4 regions of the Bacillus sp. 1NLA3E genome follow, and region 2 is predicted to be linked to each of the others. Evidence: riboswitches for the same ligand, from Rfam matches in the RefSeq annotation. Region 2 holds a riboswitch; each other region holds the start of a gene.

Region 1 (3,183 bases), 1.1 Mb from region 2:
TTAACTTAATAAAAAAATATGATCCTAAATACAATGTCATGCTTAAGGATGATAAAACCTATCCCTTTATTAAGCTGACAGCAGAACGCCACCCTCGCTTAATTACCACTCGAAAAGTAAAAAAAGACAAAGGTAAATATTTTGGTCCGTACCCAAATGTCCAAGCTGCAAACGAAACGAAAAAATTACTTGATCGAATCTATCCATTAAGGAAATGTTCGACTCTACCAGATCGGGTTTGTTTATATTATCATATGGGTCAATGCTTAGCACCTTGTGTCAAAGAGGTAAGTGAAGCAGAATACAAATCCTTAACAGACGAAATTACTCGCTTTCTAAACGGCGGATATAACGATATCAAAAAAGATTTGACTGAAAAAATGACCGAAGCAGCTGAGCAACTTGATTTTGAACGTGCCAAAGATTTTCGTGACAAAATCATTCATATAGATACCATTATGGAAAAACAAAAAATGACGATGACTGATTTTACAGACCGTGATGTATTTGGATATTCTGTTGATAAGGGTTGGATGTGTGTTCAAGTCTTTTTTATCCGGCAAGGAAAGCTGATTGAGCGGGATGTCTCGTTGTTTCCAATTTATGATGAGGCAGAAGAAGAGATGTTAACCTTCCTAGGTCAATTTTATGCAAAATCGGATCATTTCAAGCCAAATGAGATTTTAGTTCCAGAAACAATTGATACAAGTATGCTCGAACAACTTCTTGATGTAAAAGTGCTAATCCCAAAGCGTGGTCAGAAAAAAGATTTAGTGAAACTTGCCGAAAAAAATGCGACCATCGCCTTGAAGGAGAAATTTTCCTTAATAGAACGAGATGAAAAAAGAACCATCAATGCAGTAGAAAACCTCGGTGATAGCTTAGGGATTTATACTCCCCATCGAATCGAGGCTTTTGATAATTCCAACATTCAGGGAACCGATCCAGTTTCGGCATTAGTGGTATTTATTGATGGTAAGCCAAATAAAAACGAATATCGCAAATATAAAATCAAAACAGTAATAGGTCCCGATGATTACGAATCGATGCGAGAGGTTACAAGAAGAAGATATACGAGAGTCCTAAAAGAAAATCTACCTCTTCCAGATTTATTAATTATTGATGGAGGAAAAGGACATGTTGAAGCGGTAAGAGATGTCCTTGAAAATGAACTGGGGTTAGATATACCGATTACTGGACTTGTAAAGGATGATAAACACAGAACGTCCCAACTTTTATATGGAAATCCCTTGCAAATTGTCCCGCTTGCCCGAAATAGTCAAGAATTCTATTTGCTTCAGAGGATTCAAGACGAGGTCCATCGATTTGCGATTACTTTTCATCGTCAGTTACGAGGAAAAAGTGCCTTCCAATCGCATCTTGATGAAATTGCTGGTATTGGTGAGAAACGAAAGAAGCTTTTGCTTAAAACCTTTGGATCTTTAAAGAAGATGAAGGAAGCAAGCATTGAGGAAATGGTCTCGATTGGAATTCCTGCAAATATAGCCAAAGAGCTGTTGGAGAAAATAAATAGTTAGGATTGCTAAATAATATTTTTATATGCTATAATGTTAAAAACTTAAGAGTCGACACTTTAGATCGTTAAAGTGAAGGTAGAGGTGCGAACTTAATCAGTAAAAGCTTGGAGAAGGATGAGCTTCAAGGAAAAGCTTTGAAAGGAAAGTTCGCCGAAGTGAAGATAGTACTCATTGCTTTCTTTGCTGGTCCTGCATTGAATAAATGTTGGATTGTCAAGACGTCTTGTCTTGGAGAGCTATCTCACTGTGGTTACGTACATGATATTGAACGTTTTCACAGCAATGGGATATGATTTCTCATTGCTTTTTCTTATGCCCTGAAAAGGAAAGAAAAAGCAGATATAAAATTCAGATTTCTGCAGAGAGTAGGGGGAATAGTGGTGCTAATTGTTCAAAAATTTGGCGGTACTTCTGTAGGTAGCGTTGAACGTATTTTAAATGTAGCAGAACGAGTGATAGAAGAAAAAAATAGAGGGAATAGTGTTGTTGTCGTTGTATCAGCAATGGGAAAAACAACTGATCAGCTTGTGAGCTTGGCAAAGGGAATTACAGACAATCCGAACAAACGAGAAATGGATATGCTATTAACAACAGGTGAACAGATGACCATTGCTTTATTGGCAATGGCACTGAATGAAAAAGGACATGATGCGGTTTCCTATACAGGTTGGCAAGCCGGAATTATTACCGAAAGCGTCCATGGAAGTGCAAGAATTATGGACATTGAAACGGGAAGATTAAACAATGATTTGGAAGCGGGGAAAATTGTTATTGTCGCTGGATTTCAAGGGGTTTCGATAGATGGAGAAATCACCACTTTGGGTCGAGGTGGCTCAGACACAACAGCTGTTGCCTTGGCTGCTGCCTTAAAAGCCGATAAGTGTGATATATATACTGACGTAACTGGAGTTTTTACGACTGATCCACGTTTTATTCAGGAAGCGCGCAAATTGGGCTCTGTGTCATATGATGAGATGCTTGAATTAGCTAATTTAGGTGCAGGAGTCTTGCATCCAAGAGCGGTAGAGTATGCAAAAAATTATCAGGTTCCTCTTGAGGTCCGGTCTAGTTTGGAAAGGGAATCAGGCACAATAATCGAGGAGGAAGTATCAGTGGAGCAAAATTTAGTAGTGCGCGGAGTGGCATTTGAAGAAGAAATTACCAGAGTATCGGTAGTTGGGTTACCGAACTCATTAACGGGCCTTTCCACTGTATTTACAACTTTGGCATCCAATCGGATTAACGTAGATATTATTATCCAAAGTACTACAGAAAAACATACCACCAATTTATCTTTCTCAATCAAAAGTTCAGATTTGGAGGAAACCCTAGCGGTTCTTGAATCTGTAAAAGAAACTCTTGGCTATGAGAGAATTGAAGCTGAACAAGATTTGGCAAAGGTATCAATTGTAGGATCTGGTATGATTTCTAATCCAGGAGTTGCGGCGGAAATGTTTGAAGTGTTAGCAGCAAACGAGGTTGAGGTAAAAATGGTTAGTACTTCTGAGATTAAAGTTTCAGCAGTAGTTAAACAAAAACTAATGCTACCTGCAGTGGAAGCACTTCATCAAGCTTTTAATTTAGCGAGTGCATCAGTAAAATTATAAAAACATATATAAAGGCTGACTCGGATGAGTCAGCCTTT
Region 2 (3,183 bases):
TTAGTACTTAAAGCCTTGCTAATGTTACTAATACCCGGTTAACCACGATATAATTTTAATACATAATTAAATTAAAACAAGTCTGCAGTAATTTAATACTAAGTCAGTAAAAACTGATTAAAGGAGTGTTTCGATAATAGTGAAGAAACTGGAAACAAAAATATGAATAATTGCCCATTAAAGTATGTTTTGAACTTAATTGTAGGTAAATGGCGACTTCCTATTATCTGGGCTTTGTGGCAAAACAATACATTACGTTCCAACGAAATGAAACGTAATGTTGATGTAATAGCAAATATGATATTGAAAGAATCCTTTTCATGCGAGTTCTCCGATTGCTGAATAAATCCACTGATAACTAACCAGAATGTTAATAGTTCACATATGAGCGGGAGTATGTAGAAAAAACAATGATGGAATTGGCACTTCCCAAAAGTGTTGTCGCAACTAGCTCACATGAACTAGGGATTGATATTGTTGATGTAGATATAGTCCATACAACTGGATAGCAACTATAGTTTAGGGTGGTATCAACTGGGGAGAATCCGAGCATTAGTATAGCTGTTAATTATTCGCTTTCTTTGTATCACTGGAAGCTAACGGATGCTTGGAAATAAAGTGGAAAATGTCAAAAAGCTTGGAGATTGATCCAAGCTTTTTTACATTTTTTTTAGTTTGAATAGAATTGCTGATCATTTAGTAAATTAACTCAATAAAATAAATCCAGCTATGAAAACTGATTAATTAAATACTTCTACCTTACTAAGTTCAAGCACACTTTGCAATGCACGTGTTTCTTCATCGCTCAAAGGAACCAATGGTAATCGAACACCACCAACATGGATCCCTTTCATATTTAACGCTGCTTTAACCGGAGTAGGGTTTGGTGCTGCAAATAGTGCTTTCATAATTGGGAGAAGTCTGCGATGAGCTATTGCCGCTTCCTCGACATGACCCAACTTAAAGCTATTCATCATTTCTTGCATTTCATTCCCAATAATATGAGATGCAACAGAAATGACTCCCGTACCGCCAATCGCTAATAGCGGTAACGCTAAACCATCATCACCACTATAGACGGTAAAATCACTAGAGGTCTTGTTAATGATGTCTGCCATCACATCTAAGCTGCCACTTGCTTCTTTAATAGCGACAATATTATTAATCTTAGAAAGACGAACAACGGTTTCAACTGACAGGTTAACCACACTTCGTCCAGGGATATTATAAAGCACAACGGGTAACGAAGTTGATTCGGCAATTGTTTTAAAATGTTGAAACATTCCTTCTTGAGAAGGCTTGTTATAGTAAGGAGTTACGAGCATAATCCCATCTACACCAGTTTCCCCAGCCTGTCTTGTTAAGTTTATTGAAGCTCTCGTATTATTGGAGCCTGTTCCTGCGATAACGGGAACTCTGCCACCGACAACATCGACAACAAATTTAAATAATGCTACTTTCTCTTCTGTAGTTAAAGTAGGAGATTCCCCAGTTGTACCTGCAACAACTATTCCATCAGTACCATTAGCAATTAAATGATTAACTAGGATTCTTGTCGCATTAAAATCAATCTCATCATTTTGATCAAACGGTGTAACCATTGCGGTTAATACCTGCCCAAAATTCATTTTTCCTCATCCTTTACATAATTTTTTTAAAATTATAGAGGGACAAGACTATTCAAAAATCAACGCAAAAAAACAGCAACGAGGGTTCGCTGCTGCATTAGAAACATAAATAAAAATATCGTTCCCATGCGTGAGATAGCCCTCCATATAGTTTCCTATATGACAGTTCTGCATTTATTCAATAGCAGACCCAGTTTTAAGAACAATGAGGTTCTTTTCACTTCGGCAAATTCCCCTTTCTACAATCGTCACTGGATCTCATCATCCTAAGATTGTGTACTATTGGTCTTTGCGCCTCTATCCTCACTTCAAAAGGTATTGAAGTAAGAAAATATTTAATTGAAAGTAATAATAACAGAATTCCGTTACTGTTTCAAGGGTAATAGTAGAAATATTATAATAAAACAGAAGAGTGATACACTTGAATTGTAGTCTGGCAGAGTGGATGAAAAGAAGTTCAGTTTCTCTTTGACTACTTCTAAAAGAAAATCTATAATTATGTTGTAAGCATTAAATTTGGGAGGATTATTAAAAAATGACCCATTTTATGAGACTTCGATTCCAAACTTTGAACTCGTAATTTAATACGTTCAAAGGCTCTGTTTGTGTATACAGAGTACACGGGATTAGTCTGTCCTTTTTTAATCATCTTCATTTCGCATTTAAAATATATAAATGTAGAAAGGCAGATCATTCAATTTTTCTTTATTTATGTCCTTTTCTCCGTGAAAGGAGTTATTTAGTGAGGACTTATTGGTATAACACCAAGGATTTTATTCCCGTTACTCTCAAATCACAGGCAGATAGCCTGTGGTTTTTTTCGTGAGAAAAAGACCATGACTAACTGGAGGTTGAGAAGAATGGAAAAGGTATATATCGAGTTAGAAAATATTGAACTGTCATTTTTAGATAAATTAATTTTATATATCCAGCGGCTGTCAGTATATCAGTTTGATCGAATTGGGTTTGTTGGCAAAAACGGGGTTGGAAAAAGTACGCTATTAAAGCTAATGAATGGTCAAATTTTACCGGATAAGGGTCATGTAAACCGTTTTGTGGATTTTGCCTATTTTGATCAATTAAAGACACCTGTTGAAAAAGATGTGGATTATGAGTTGTTAGGAAAGCTTGCTATCCCTCAAACAGAAATTGAAAACTTCAGTGGAGGGGAACAAACACGGATGAAACTAGCTGAATTATTCTCCACCTATCATGAAGGTTTATTAATTGACGAGCCGACCACTCATTTGGACGAAGCTGGTATCCAATTCTTGATTGAGAAATTGTCTTATTATCCTGGTGCACTTGTCCTTGTAAGTCATGATCGTTATGTATTAGATAAACTAGTCACGAAAATTTGGGAAATAGAGAACGGAACTGTAACGGAATATCCAGGGAACTATTCAGATTACGTTGCCCAAAAAGAGCTTCAGCAAAAGCAACAACAAGAACAGCATGAAAAGTATGTTAAAGAAAAAAGCCGACTTATGAAAGCTGCAGAGGAGAAAATGAAAAAGGCTGACAAAATAACCCAGGCGAATGGCCATATCAATAA
Region 3 (3,183 bases), 1.8 Mb from region 2:
TCATTCAAAAACTTCTTTGGAAACTAAAAAAATGGTCAAAAACTGGCGCTTTAAATCTGTACTGTATTAAGTGGTGCCTGACCCCCGGCACTTTAAAGCGCTATAGTATTAAATAGAAAAATGTCATTCTTAAGTGAATGATGTTTTTTTTTTTTGAAAACAATAAATTGGCATATTTGTTTGCAAGGTGAATTTGGTGAGATTGTCGAATTATAGTATTATGAAGTAGAAAGAGGTGAAAATTTGATGGAACAAGAAGATTTTTATCAAAGTTTCAGAAAGAAGATGCAGTACTGGGAAAAGAGTGAGGATGGCAAAGCAAATAAATATGTAGAAATTTTAATGTTTGGCCCAGACTTATTTCATTTATTATGCAAATTGACCTTGGATGATGATGTCTCCGTAACAGATAAAGCCAAACTAGCTGCGGCAATTGCATACTTTGTTTCACCTATTGACCTTATACCTGAAGCATTACTTGGCCCAGTCGGCTATGTAGATGATATCGCAGTTGCAGCATTCGTATTGAATGGAATAGTGAACAACTCAAGCCCTGAAGTAGTAAGGAAACATTGGGCAGGGGATGAAGACGCTCTAAAAGTCATAAAACAAATCCTAGAAGTTGCCGACAAAATGGTTGGATCAGGATTAATGAAAAAATTAAGAGGGAAATTTGGTGGCTGATCACCAGCTACCAACTACAACGCCGATGCAGATGCTTTAACGTGTTAACACGCTAAGTGGTGCCTGACCCCCGGTGCGGTAGTGCATTAAAGTCCTTCTTTTCTATGTGGTTATTAAATAAATGGGACAAACTCTTTCTATAAGAAGGGGTTTGTTTTTTTATAGGGACATATTCAGAAGAGGAAGGGGATAAGTTAGGAAATAGATTAATACATTTAGTAAAAAAGAGGTGTTCGAAATTTAATGAGTGACAGTGAAAAGCAGACGGTTGACTCAAAATATATTCAGCAGCATTTGGCAAATGAACGCACCTATTTGGCATGGGTTAGAACAAGTATAACCATCATTGGAGTGGGATTTTTGATCACCAACCTCCATTTTTCAACTCTATCGACTAAAGTTGTGATTGGAGATATTCTTGCTAAAATCATTGGCCTCGCCTCAATTGTATTGGGAATCATTACTCTAATCATGACTACATTTAGTTATTTTCGAAAAGGGAAGGACATCAACAACCAAACCTTCCATTTTTCAAAGGCATTAGTTGTATCATTATCAATTCTATTAATCCTGATTTTCCTTGTATTTGGCATTTATTACTTGTATGTTTGGAAATTTATCTAAGTATTTTAGAAAATTATTAACCGAGTAAGGAGAGCGAATTTGTTGGACAGAATTGTTCTTCTTATTTTTGGAAAAATTTAAACTGCTAGCGCTCATCGCATCAAATTTACTGGGAATCAAAGGTTATTGACATTTCCTATGGTGCACATTATAGTGAATATTGTTCTACTAATATAATATATTACCCTCATCCTAACCGATGAGGTAGAGGTCGCGGTTTTTAATAGTAGCGTAAGGGAGATGCAGAGGCATCTACGAACTTACTTGAAAGGAAAAATCGCCGAAGTTTGCTCATTACTCTGTTTGAGCATGCTGGGGCTGTATCCGAACAGGAACAGAACTGTCACGTCTGCCTTAACCTGGCAAACGTGTTGTGCTATCTTCATGGAAGGTTTGATGCGGTTAAAGTAGAGAATGCCGTCGACACTATTGTTCGGCTTTTTTTATTGAAATTTTGCGCTCCTTCCCAAAAAAAGAAAAGGAGTTTTTTTATATGAGTCAAGGAAATGCGACAGCTAGAGTTTTAGAGGTTCAAGAGGAATTACAGCAGGAACAACCACAGCTGCACCGTGGATTGCAGGCCCGACACTTAACGATGATCTCCATCGGTGGAGCCATCGGAACAGGCTTGTTTTTAGCAAGTGGCGCAGCCATTCATACCGCAGGACCAGGTGGAGCCTTGGTCGCATATGGCATTATCGGAATTATGGTTTACTTTTTGATGACAAGCCTTGGTGAACTGGCTGCCTACATGCCGGAAGCGGGCTCGTTCAGTACCTATGCTAACAAATTTGTTGATCCAGCCTTAGGGTTCGCGCTTGGATGGAACTATTGGTACAACTGGGCGATTACGGTCGCAGCCGAATTAGTTGCTGGTGCCCTCATTATAAAATTTTGGCTACCGGACAGCTCATCGCTGCTCTGGAGTGCTTTATTTTTAGCAATCATGTTTGGATTAAACTATATGTCTGTCAAAGGTTTTGGTGAGTCGGAATATTGGTTTGCCCTTATTAAAGTAGTAACGATTATTCTCTTTTTAGTAGTTGGCGTATTAATGATTTTTGGTGTGTTCACAGGTAAGGCGGTTGGCTTTACAAACTTTATGTTAGCCGATGGACCGTTCCACGGCGGATTTTTCACCATGATTGGTATCTTCATGGCAGCAGGATTCTCCTTCCAAGGAACTGAGCTACTCGGAGTAGCAGCAGGGGAAAGTGAAGACCCAGCTCGTAATGTTCCACGTGCAGTTCGTCAAGTGTTCTGGCGCATTCTATTATTCTATGTATTAGCAATTGCTGTAATCGGGATGCTAATTCCGTTTACAACTGAGTCACTTTCAAGCGGTGATGTAACGGTGAGCCCGTTCACGCTTATCTTTAAACGTGCCGGTTTTGCGTTTGCGGCATCGGCTATGAATGCAGTCATTTTGACATCTGTTCTATCTGCGGGTAACTCTGGTATGTATGCTTCGACTAGAATGCTTTGGAATCTTGCTAAAGAAGGAAAAGCACCGAAGTTTTTATCAAAAGTAGATGGCCGTGGCGTGCCTGTTAATGCTCTACTTGTAACAACAGCGGTTGGTCTTATTGCCTTTTTTGCCTCCATGTTTGGTGATGGTGCTGTTTATATCTGGTTACTGAATGCATCTGGTATGTCCGGGTTTATCGTTTGGTTAGGCATTGCGATTAGTCATTATCGTTTCCGGAAAGCCTTTGCGGCACAAGGACGTAGCTTAAAGGAACTTCCTTATCTTGCTAAATGGTTCCCGTTCGGCCCGATTTTTGCCTTTGTTTTGTGTACGTTTGTTGTTTTAGGACAAAACTATGCTGCTTTCATGGGTGACAAAATTGACTGGTACGGTGTGATGGTATCGTA
Region 4 (3,183 bases), 1.9 Mb from region 2:
GGGTCAAGAGGCTTCAATTATCGTGCTGAACGGTTTAGTCACCGATTAACTAGTCCTAACGATATATCAAAAGTATTCAGCTCTAAGGTCCATGGCGATCCTGCTACCCCACTATTTATTGCTTATGCCGGCGATCCTGTTACATTTCGCTTTGTTACACCAGCAGACCGGGCGAGAGGTCACGCTTTTACGATTCATGGCCATAAGTGGTTAAAAAGCAGTGATGATGTAAATTCCTCCGTTATTTCGATTAGTGGACAGAATGTCCCTGGGTCTAATGATGATTTTGAATTATTTTATGGTGCCGGCGGTTATTGTCAAAGTCCTGGTGATTACCTCTATCGTTCTGGCAACATCCGTTGGGATATCGAACTTGGATTATGGGGGATCATGAGGGTTTTAGGGGAAAGAATCCCTTATTTGGCTCCATTGGATGAGAGAAGTTCTTATGGAAGAAAAGAGGTAAAGGAGGATAACTTAAATGAAGGAACATGAAGATCAAGACTATAAGGAAAGTCAATTGGAAGCATGTGAATGTGACGGAAAACTTGATCATGATCAATCATGTTCATGTCCTCCCTTACATCCATGCCCTGAAAAGATTCCTACTCCACGATTTCGATCACCGAACAGTCCATTGCCGCCAGCAGAACTCGATGAATTACAGGAATGTATCGAGGTTGCCAATCATTTACTTCGTTCATTAAGCAATGAGCGTAACCCAAATAATCAACGGCAATTGCAATTACATTTACTAGATTTGAGGGATATTTTAATCCGTGTAAAGGTCTACTGTCAGGAAAAGCAAATTGAAGAGGTAGGGACACTTGTAACAGCTGGAAAGAACTTTATTAAGTTGAATACAGTGGGAAAAAGGGTGTTCATCCTATTTAATAAAATCGACTCCTTGCAATATGAGGAATGCAACACAGAGAAAAAACATCAACAGGAACTCATCCATTTGAATCGCCAGCTCAAGAGGGAGCTCGTTCTCCATTTTGGTGAATTTGTTTCTGGTGAACCAGAACTAGTTAATCTTTTCTTTGGCATCCCTATCCATCTAATGCTTTTTCAATTTGTCGGATGTCAGGTGGAAGTAATGGTTGAGGATAAGAGCGAGGCAATTTCTGGCCAATTATTGAATGCGGATGAAAACTTCTTGCACCTTTTAAACAAAGAGGAAATGGAACAAATTCCTTTTGCGAAAGCATGTTTGATTCGGTGTCTGTTTAACAGGGACCGCGACTTCATTCTTCTTGGCAATCAAAAATTTTGCGGTTAGATCTTTTGCGTAAGATAAAGGTAAGGCACAACTAGGTAATCAAATCACTAGTTGTGCCTTTTTGCGCGCAAAACTTCCGATTGTCCCCTATAAGAACCGTCCCTCTTGACACCCCCGCTCCCCCTTGACAGATCCTATTTGTTATTTTAAGATATATTAAAATAATAACTTAATAGACCTCACTTTTAACATGTGAGGTAGAGGCGCGATATTTAACAGTTTTTAGTGGAGTCTGAGAGACTTTGATACTAAGGAGAAGGAAATGTCGCCGAAGCTTGTAATATCTCAGTATTACTTGCTGGGTCTGCAGTTAAGAGCTGTAGAACTGTCTCAATAAACTTCCCGGTTTATTGAGTTGTGCTATCTCATTTGGGAAAAAAGAGGATTTAGGGTTCCTTATGCATATAAGGCCTGAGTTCATCGCTCAGGTCTTTTTTTGTTGAGTAAAATACCTAAAAAATGAATAAGTGTTAAGGTTCAGAAAACTATAAAATTTATAATCAAAGGGAGAGGAATCATTATGATGAAAAAATTATCTATTTTAATAGCTATGTCTTTGGCAGCTATTATTCTATTATCGGGTTGTGGAAAAAGTAGTAGTTCAGAAAAAGCGGATGGATCTTCAAAAGAAGATGACACTTTTAAAGTAGGTCTCGAAGCTGGATATGCCCCATTCAACTGGACTCAAAATGGCGATTCCGATGGCGGTGTGAAAATTGATGGCAATGCGGAATTTGCAGGCGGATATGATGTTGAAATCGCTAAAAAAATTGCTGATGGTTTAGGAAAAAAATTAGTGATTGTCAAAACTGAATGGGATGGCCTTGTTCCTTCATTAACTTCTGGAAAAATCGATGGAATTATTGCAGGGATGTCTCCAACAGCAGAGCGTAAAAAGACAATCGATTTCTCAGACAACTACTATAAATCAGATTTAGTTATCGTGGTTAAAAAAGGTGGAAAATATGAGGATGCGAAATCCATTCAAGATTTTAGTGGAGCAAAAATATCGGCACAATTGAATACATTCCACTATTCAGTAATCGACCAAATCAAAGGTGTAAAAAAACAGCCAGCTATGGATAACTTCCCAGCAATGCGAGTTGCTCTGGAATCAGGTGTAATTGATGGATACGTATCGGAACGTCCTGAAGGTATTAGCGCTTCTTCTGCGAACGATCATTTTGCCATGGTAGAACTGTCAGAAGGATTTAAAACATCAGATGGTGACACAGCAATCGCAGTGGGTGTGGCGAAAGGTAGTAAATTGACTGAAAAAATCAATAAAATCTTAGCAGGAATATCAGAAGAAGAACGTCAAAAAATTATGGAGACAGCTATTAAAAATCAACCAGCAGCTAAATAAAAATGATTTGAAACCGGGTGTATTTTACGCACTCGGTTTCATGAATATAGGAGGAGAAAGATGAGCTTTGATTGGGTAGTAAAAATTGTCTCAGAAAATTGGCCAATGTTTCTTCGTGGTGCTGGTGTGACACTCTTAATTGCCATCATTGGTACGATTATAGGGTCGATCATTGGTTTATTAATAGGGGTTATTCGAACCATTCCGATGCCTGAACGAGGGGCCAAACGCTTCTTTTTAAAATTAATAAATGCCATTCTTTCTATTTATATTGAGTTTTTCCGTGGAACACCAATGATTGTACAAGCGATGGTCATTTATTATGGTTCCGCTTTAGCATTTGGTTTTGATATGGACCGATTATATGCAGCAATTTTTATCGTATCAATCAATACAGGGGCCTACATGTCAGAAATTGTTCGCGGCGGTATTGTATCGATTGACAAGGGACAATTTGAAGCAGCCCAAGCAATCGGGATGAACCATGTTCAAACGATGTTTAATATTATTTTACCGCAAGTTATTCGCAATATTT

What was found. Region 2 has a riboswitch for lysine ahead of dapA (4-hydroxy-tetrahydrodipicolinate synthase). Riboswitches for the same ligand answer to the same signal wherever they lie in the genome.
Region 1: linked by a shared signal. The riboswitch ahead of B1NLA3E_RS17580 (aspartate kinase) and the one ahead of dapA (4-hydroxy-tetrahydrodipicolinate synthase) in region 2 are both predicted to bind lysine.
Region 3: linked by a shared signal. The riboswitch ahead of B1NLA3E_RS21110 (amino acid permease) and the one ahead of dapA (4-hydroxy-tetrahydrodipicolinate synthase) in region 2 are both predicted to bind lysine.
Region 4: linked by a shared signal. The riboswitch ahead of B1NLA3E_RS21530 (transporter substrate-binding domain-containing protein) and the one ahead of dapA (4-hydroxy-tetrahydrodipicolinate synthase) in region 2 are both predicted to bind lysine.

Annotation. Positions count from the first base shown of each region.
Region 1 covers NC_021171.1:3,667,480-3,670,662, reverse strand. Annotated here, with positions in the region: gene uvrC (excinuclease ABC subunit UvrC) at 1-1,538, shown strand, start outside; lysine riboswitch at 1,607-1,785, shown strand; gene B1NLA3E_RS17580 (aspartate kinase) at 1,916-3,145, shown strand.
Region 2 covers NC_021171.1:2,615,844-2,619,026, reverse strand. Annotated here, with positions in the region: gene dapA (4-hydroxy-tetrahydrodipicolinate synthase) at 741-1,628, opposite strand; lysine riboswitch at 1,757-1,936, opposite strand; gene B1NLA3E_RS26025 (erythromycin resistance leader peptide) at 2,164-2,208, shown strand; gene B1NLA3E_RS12390 (Msr family ABC-F type ribosomal protection protein) at 2,489-3,183, shown strand, end outside.
Region 3 covers NC_021171.1:4,404,364-4,407,546, reverse strand. Annotated here, with positions in the region: gene sdhB (succinate dehydrogenase iron-sulfur subunit) at 1-27, shown strand, start outside; gene B1NLA3E_RS21125 (YkvA family protein) at 247-684, shown strand; gene B1NLA3E_RS21120 (YidH family protein) at 928-1,308, shown strand; lysine riboswitch at 1,506-1,695, shown strand; gene B1NLA3E_RS21110 (amino acid permease) at 1,802-3,183, shown strand, end outside.
Region 4 covers NC_021171.1:4,487,529-4,490,711, reverse strand. Annotated here, with positions in the region: gene B1NLA3E_RS21540 (multicopper oxidase type 3) at 1-495, shown strand, start outside; gene B1NLA3E_RS21535 (hypothetical protein) at 482-1,282, shown strand; lysine riboswitch at 1,473-1,653, shown strand; gene B1NLA3E_RS21530 (transporter substrate-binding domain-containing protein) at 1,803-2,648, shown strand; gene B1NLA3E_RS21525 (amino acid ABC transporter permease) at 2,709-3,183, shown strand, end outside.